2 regions of the Halobacillus sp. ACCC02827 genome follow, and region 2 is predicted to be linked to the other one. Evidence: riboswitches for the same ligand, from Rfam matches in the RefSeq annotation. Region 2 holds a riboswitch; the other holds the start of a gene.
What was found. Region 2 has a riboswitch for FMN ahead of QRD89_RS13460 (ECF transporter S component). Riboswitches for the same ligand answer to the same signal wherever they lie in the genome.

Region 1 (3,859 bases), 740 kb from region 2:
TCATGAAATTGATCATCTCAGGAGTCGCATGTTCTGCAATTCCGATAAAGTCTCCTTCATTTTCACGGTCCTCGTCGTCACAAACGATGACGACTTTCCCCGCTTTCAAATCTTCCAATGCTTTTTCTATGGAATCAAACATAGTTTTCACCCCTTATGCAAATCCGTTATCTTTAAGAAATTGTTGCGACATACCAGCCGCTTGTTCATGCTTCTTTTCTGCCCCTAGAAAATGGGCTACGTACTTACCGATCATGTCACATTCTATATTCACTCGGTCCCCGCGGTCCTTCCCGCCGAGAACTGTATGCTCGACCGTATGAGGAATCAAGGATATCGTCACCTTGTTCTCTGAGACACCGAAGACCGTCAAAGATGTACCATCGACTGCAATCGATCCTTTATATACGAAATAATGAATGAGTTCGTCCGGAAGTTCAATCTCATAATAAACAGCATTCGACTCCGGCTTCTTGGAAACGATGGTGCCCGTTCCATCAATGTGTCCGGAAACTAGATGGCCGCCGAACCGCCCGCCGGCAGCCATGGCGCGCTCGAGATTCACCGGACTCCCCTGTTTTAATTCGTGAATATTCGTCGCTCGGTAGGTTTCCGGCATGACATCGAAGGTTACGGTTTTATCCGTAAAGCCTGTCACAGTAAGGCAGACGCCGTTTACCGAGATACTGTCTCCAAGCTGGACATCTTTTACTACCACATCTGCTTCGACCGTCACTTCCAACGCTTCCGTCTTATTCTTTACGGATTTCATCGTTCCTATTTCTTCAACGATTCCTGTAAACATTGTTTCTACTCTCCTTTTTTCACAGATACGACTTTGACATCGTCTCCCAGTATTTCCGTCAAGATCACTTCAAACGACTGGACGTTCTTCAATTGCTGGATCCCTTTGCCTCCGACAGGGGTCAGCGCCTCTCTGCCGCCGATCAGCTTCGGTGCGATATAGGTTACTGTTTCATCTACTTTCCCGGCACGGACGAAAGCATCCGCTATAGTCGCCCCGCCTTCTACCAGAAGGGAAGTAATCCGCTTCTTTCCAAGATAGCGAAGCACATCATCGACGGCAATAGTCGAGCCTTCCATTCGAATGACTTCCACATGATCCTGTTCTTCGAGCAAGTCTTTCTTCTTTTGATCGTTCTCCAGAGTAAAGATCCATGTAGGCGCCTCGCCGTTTTGAATTAACTGCGACGATGGAGGAATCCTCAAATGTGTATCCATGACAATCCGAACGGGATGGGAACCCTGCCCTTCCATTCTTGTTGTCAGCTTTGGATTATCCATCAGTACTGTATTGATGCCGACGAGAATAGCGTCCGAAAGGTGGCGGTATCGATGCCCGTCAGCACGTGCTTTCTCGCCCGTAATCCACTGACTCTCGCCTGTCGATGTTGCAATCTTTCCATCGAGGCTCATGGCTGATTTCAACCGGACATAAGGCATTCCTGTCTGGATGGAATGGAAGAAAGCGCGGTTCAGCTTGTCGGCTTCCGCTTTCAGCACACCCATTTCTACTTCCAGGCCATGTGCTCTCATCATCTCTATTCCTCTTCCTGACACTCTCGGATTGGGGTCGTGGGATGCAATGATGACACGTCTGATTCCCGCATCTATGACAGCTTGTGCACAAGGAGGCGTGCGCCCGTGATGACTGCACGGCTCAAGCGTCACATAGATCTCTGCGCCATCCGCCTTTTCCCCGGCCATTCGCAGCGCATGCACCTCTGCATGGGCTTCACCTGCTTTGACGTGGACACCTACGCCGACAACTTGGTTATCTTTCACCACAACAGCCGCTACGGAAGGGTTAGGGCTCGTCTGCCCTACCGTGCTGCTCGCCATTTCCACAGCCATAGACATATATTTCTCGTCGCGTTCCATCTGCATCCCTCCGATTTTTGAAAAAAAAGACCCTGAAGAAGACATACTTCTCCAGGGTCGTTAACGTAATTTTTTTTGCGTACAGCAAACAAAGGGTACACTTAACTCAAGAAATGTACCATTACGTTCCTACAACCTTCTCCCATCCAGACTTTAACTGTCGGCTTTGGATTTTCACCAAATCAGGGAAAGCCGTGCTTAACACTGACTTTCCGTCGCGGGCTTGGAGCAGCTGCTCTTTACCGCCGGCTGGGATTTTCACCCGACCCCGAAGGTTCTCTTATTCGATTTGAACACTTTAAATATAACGGAAACGAACAAAATTCGCAATCCTTACGTCTGACAACCCCTTACATCCATTCGATCAGTCCGTCGATGAATGCTGTTTCGTCCTTATACACCTTATATAAAAAATACGTTAGCACAATCAGGGGAAACAAGAAGGACTCTTCAGTGACATCCTCAGAAACCGACAGATCCGCCCCCGTCTTCCATGTAAAAGGACGAATAACCGCCAGCTCTTTCTTTTTTGTTTTTACTTCTATTTCCTTATTCCAGTTCTCCTCCAGCTTTACGGCGTCTCCCCGTACCTCCCCTTCCACACAGAAATAAAGCAGACTTTTCAAGGGGTTGTCTTTAAAGATGAATTCCATGCCTGAGATGGAATAACGATACGCAGCAAAAAGGATGCGTCCCTTCTGAATACCGAAAGAAACCTCCTGAGAACGAAAGGAAAAAAGAAAATTATTCTCCTTTTCCAAGCCTCTTTTGGAAGTTTTATAAATTTCACCGATCACTTCTCCACAATCATTACTTACACAGATGCCACGTCGTTCCTTATCCTTAGCAATTTTGTACCCGCGCATCAAATCACCCTCCCGGTATTCTCTCTTATTGCTTACGCTTGCATCATGTAATAAGTTTCACACCTCTCCCTATTGTAAATCGAAAGATATTCGATTAGGATACAAATAAAAGAAAACGTTTGCACAAAAAGGCTTATCTTAAAGTGGATGTTTTTTGATTTTTCTATATAATCAGTACTATATAGATATCCTTCGTCATGCAATCGATTGCATTAATAATTTTATTTCCTAAAGAAATGGAGCGATGGTTATGGAGCGTGTTTGGTGGAAAGAAGCGGTTGGTTACCAGGTGTACCCGCGGAGCTTTCAGGATTCGAACGGGGACGGCATCGGTGATTTACAGGGAATGATCGACCGGCTCGACTATTTGAAAGAAATGGGCATCGATTTTATTTGGATTTGTCCAATGTACAAATCTCCGAAAGACGACAACGGTTATGATATTTCTGATTACCAGGATATTCTTGAAGAATTCGGTACGATGGATGATTTTGACCGTCTATTGGAGGAAGTCCACCAACGCGGGATGAAGCTGATCATTGATTTGGTTTTGAACCATACGAGCGATGAACACCCTTGGTTTATGGAATCAAGGCAGTCGAAAGACAATCCAAAACGCGACTGGTATATTTGGAAGGATGGGAAAGAAGGAAGCGAGCCGAACAACTGGGAGAGTATTTTTGATGGATCGGCGTGGGAATGGGATGAAAAGACGGAGCAGTACTACCTTCACGTTTTCTCTACAAAGCAGCCGGATTTGAACTGGGAGAACGCCGAAGTAAGGAAGGCGCTCTACGATACGGTCAACTGGTGGCTCGAGAAAGGGATCGACGGTTTCCGCATTGATGCAATCAGCCATATCAAGAAGCGGCCGGGGTTTCCTGATATGCCGAATCCAAAGAAAGAGAAGTACGTCTCCTCCTTTGATATGCATATGAATCAGGAAGGTATCCACGAGTTCCTTCAAGAATTCAAGGAGGAAACCTATTCGAATTACGACGTCATGACCGTTGGAGAAGCGAACGGAGTCAGCGCAGATGAAGCGGATTTATGGGTCGGCGAGAATGGGAAGATGGATATGATCTTCCAAT
Region 2 (3,859 bases):
GGGCATGGCTCATTGGCTGCAGCTTCAGTCTGATGAGGAACGAACCCATTTATTGAAATTGATCCAATATATGAGTGACAAGAATGGTACCGTTCAATTATCCAATATTCCGGCCCAGCCCAGTGAATATGGAACGCCCCTGGAAACCTTCCAAAAAGTTTTGGAACATGAGCAGTTTGTTACTAATTCCTACAGACAAGCCTACAATTATGCCGTCCAGGTGGACCCACAGGCGGCTGTCATTATTCAAGATTTTCTCCGGGAACAGATAGATGAAGAGGCTCAGGCTCAAACGATAGTGGATCGCTTATCACTGGCCCAAAACAATTCCTCTGCGCTTTTACTTTTAGATCAAGAGCTTGGGCAAAGGCAGGCAGCAGGGTGAAAAACAGCTCGGTAATGTAGGGGGATTTGGTAACGCAGAAAGAAGCGCGAAGATCTATCGTAGGGCGCTCTCACGTTACGGGTCGGATGGAGCGAATCATCCAGGCTCGTTTTTTTTTGCCTTCTCTTCCTTTTTTATTAGGAAAATGTTACCTTTATATGGGTGTGCTTGGAAATGGATTGGCTAAAACTCTTAATGATTACGCGCAGTAAAGCGTCAGGTCTGCAAGAAGGATGCGTTGCCTTGAGCAAATTTCGGATGGGAAAATTGGTGGTAACTATGAAATATTTCTTTACATTCATTCCAGCTGTATTGCTTACCTTAATAAGTGCAGATTTTAGTGGAGTATATGTAGAAGATGAACAGCAGTATAGAACGTATTTGGAGCACGCAAGGGAAGGTGGGGTGGAATTGGGGTTTCCTTTCCCTTTCGTTACGCAGAATCCATCGAAGCTCTCGCCGCCGTTCCCTTATAAATTCGGACTGGAAATGGAGAGAATTACAAACCTGAATGTCCTTCCTTTCTTTGTTAACGTCGGGATCTATTTCATGATTATTCTCTTCATGCATCTTTTTTTTAATAGAATTATAAGGAAAGTAAGAAGGATAGGATGAAAGCAGGCAGAGCGGAGAGAGGAGACGGACTTAGTCCGGGATGCGTCGAAATTAATCAGACGCAGAACTTCTAACTTGCGATATCATCACATTTTGACTACAATGAGGATACAATATCATATCGGTTCCATCTTCGGGGCAGGGTGTAATTCCCGACCGACGGTAATAGGTGCATAGATACCTAGAGTCCGTGACCCGCAGGTTCTTCCTGCGGCTGATCTGGTGAGAGTCCAGAACCGACAGTTAAAGTCTGGATGGGAGAAGATGTCGAGCGGAATGAGGAGAGGTTTTTTTGAACCTGCCCTCTATTTCCTGTGGACAATCTGTACTCCCTTAAGCATATAGCGCTTAGGGGTTTTTTATTGGACACACGGAAGTACCGTTCAACCTTCATCTGGGATGTGAACCGACGACAAGATGAAGGGGGAGATCGATGATGAATCCTTATACAGGTCAATCATCCAAGTTGCTCAAGTTAGTCATTTTAGCTTTATTCGGAAGTATTTCGATGGTACTCATGTTTTTAAATTTTCCTTTGCCGTTCCTGCCGCCTTATTTAAAGGTGGATTTCAGTGATGTTCCTGCGTTGATTGCAGGCATACTGTTTACGCCTGCCGCAGGTATAATAGTGGAGGGGCTGAAGAATTTACTTTATCTCATTTATACCGGTGCCGGAGATCCCGTCGGCGTCGTAGCAAACTTTGCCGCCGGTGTCTTGTTCGTTGCACCTGTCGCGATGATCTACCATAAATTCAAGACCACGAAATCGTTAGTTTCCGGCTTGGTGTTCAGCGCCGTAATTATGGCGCTTGGAATGAGCGTATTGAATTATTTCCTCGTCCTGCCTGCTTACAGCTGGTTCATGGGTTGGGAGACGATGTCTGCTCAGGTAAAATGGGCGACCGTTCTTGCAGGTATTCTGCCGTTCAATGCCTTGAAAGGAATCATTATCGGAGCTTTGTTCGTTCCGCTGTTCATTAAGCTGAAACCTTGGCTGGAGCAGAAACGGATACAATCCTCCGCAGCATAAGAAAAAGAGCGCCCGAAGGGGCGCTCTTTTATTTTTCTTTTTCCATTTCTTCCTGTTCTTCAATGGTGTAGCGTGCGGCAGGCATGACTTCGAGTCGCTCTTCAGGAATCGGCTTGCCGGATTTTTCACTCTTCCCATACGTGCCTTCTTCCATCCGCTGCAAGGCATCCTCAGCATCCATCAGCTTTTCTCTTGCCTGCTCGTAAAATGTCTGCTCTTTAGACCGTTCAAACTGATCCGTTCCTAGGTCGCCGGGATGATCGGCTACGCTTGAAATCTCCCCGGTACTGTCATTTGGATAGTCCTCTTTCGTACGGTCATTTTTATATTCTTCCATTTGTTGTTCCGCTTCTTCTTTCATTTCGAGCAATCGCTGCTTGAGTTCCTGTTTCTTTTCTTCTGTCATGATCTATTCTCTCCTCCCTGTAAATGAAAGCGAGTTATTTCTTCGCCGGGACGACACCGATCGTGCATCGGGACAGGCAGACAGTATCCCCTTGTTCGTTTTCCATTCTGATTTCCCAAACCATCGTGGTCCTGCCGATATGGGCAGGGGTTGCACGGGCGGTGACGAAGCCGCTCCGGATACTCTTCATATGATTTGCATTGATTTCAAGGCCGAATACTTGCTGCTTTTCCGGATCGACGTTCAGAAACGCTCCAATACTTGCTGCGCTTTCCGCAAGAGCAACATTGGCTCCTCCATGAAGGAAACCCATTGGTTGGTGGGTACGGCTGTCTGCAGGCATCGTCATGATAACTTCCTCTTTCGAAGCCTTCACGACTTCCATTCCAAGCGTTTCCATCAATGTATTCTTCATCATTTCTTGATTCATAACATCCCGTCCTTTGTGTATTATTCCCATTATCCAAACGCTCAAACCTATAGAAAAAAGGATGGAGGCGGTCCATCCTTTTCCTGGAATGTGCAGCGAACGTAATGCATGGCACATTCAAACTTTTCATAATCATCCGATCGGGATATAAATTTGTAGAAGCATGGACAGTCCGAGCAGGAATCCATATATCGTATTCGTTTTGGCTGTAGCAACCATGCCCGGCATCATCTCGAGAGGCTCGCTCTTTCCTACAAATCCCTGTATGGCTTGCCGGCCTTTAATCAAACTAAGGAAAGTGATAAAGGACCACAGCGGCAGAAGACCTGCGAAGATAAGCACGACGGTAAGGGCGTAGGCAATAAAGAACAGGGCCGTCAGGAATCGGATCGAACCTTGATGGCCGAACAGAATAGCCAGTGTTCTTCGTCCGTTCTTCGCATCACCGACACGGTCGCGGATGTTGTTGGTAAGCAGAATAGATCCAACAAAAATAGCAACCGGAATGGACACAATTACGACGTCCCAAGTCACCGCAGCCGTCTGTATGAAGTAACTGATTCCGATGATGACCGTGCCCATGAAAAAGCCTGCCGTGATTTCTCCGAATGGACTGTAGGCGATCGGATAGGGGCCGCCTGTATAAAGGTAACCGAAAAGCATGGAAACGAGACCGATAACGGCGATCCACCAGCTCGATGAGGCACAAATATACACCCCTAATATCGCAGCGACCGCATAGAAAGTGAAAGCAAGAGTAAGAACCGTCCTTGGACTAATGCCGTCCCTTACAATGGTTCCTCCTATGCCCACAGAATTTTCGTTATCTAAACCGCGAACATAATCATAATACTCATTGAACATATTCGTAGCAGCTTGAATGAGGATGGATGCGAGCAACATTGCGGCAAATAACCAGAAATTGATCGATTGTTCCAGAGCAGCGAACATCGTCCCGACAAAGACAGGAACGAAAGCTGCCGTCAACGTGTG

Region 1: linked by a shared signal. The riboswitch ahead of ribD (bifunctional diaminohydroxyphosphoribosylaminopyrimidine deaminase/5-amino-6-(5-phosphoribosylamino)uracil reductase RibD) and the one ahead of QRD89_RS13460 (ECF transporter S component) in region 2 are both predicted to bind FMN.

The regions. Positions count from the first base shown of each region.
Region 1 is NZ_CP128168.1:3,277,280-3,281,138, forward strand. It holds gene QRD89_RS17335 (bifunctional 3,4-dihydroxy-2-butanone-4-phosphate synthase/GTP cyclohydrolase II) at 1-142, opposite strand, end outside; gene ribE (riboflavin synthase) at 155-805, opposite strand; gene ribD (bifunctional diaminohydroxyphosphoribosylaminopyrimidine deaminase/5-amino-6-(5-phosphoribosylamino)uracil reductase RibD) at 811-1,902, opposite strand; FMN riboswitch at 2,033-2,182, opposite strand; gene QRD89_RS17350 (hypothetical protein) at 2,253-2,768, opposite strand; gene QRD89_RS17355 (glycoside hydrolase family 13 protein) at 3,019-3,859, shown strand, end outside.
Region 2 is NZ_CP128168.1:2,538,601-2,542,459, reverse strand. It holds gene QRD89_RS13470 (ferritin) at 1-385, shown strand, start outside; gene QRD89_RS13465 (hypothetical protein) at 629-1,000, shown strand; FMN riboswitch at 1,126-1,270, shown strand; gene QRD89_RS13460 (ECF transporter S component) at 1,437-2,030, shown strand; gene QRD89_RS13455 (TraR/DksA C4-type zinc finger protein) at 2,059-2,436, opposite strand; gene QRD89_RS13450 (hotdog fold thioesterase) at 2,471-2,866, opposite strand; gene QRD89_RS13445 (1,4-dihydroxy-2-naphthoate polyprenyltransferase) at 2,999-3,859, opposite strand, start outside.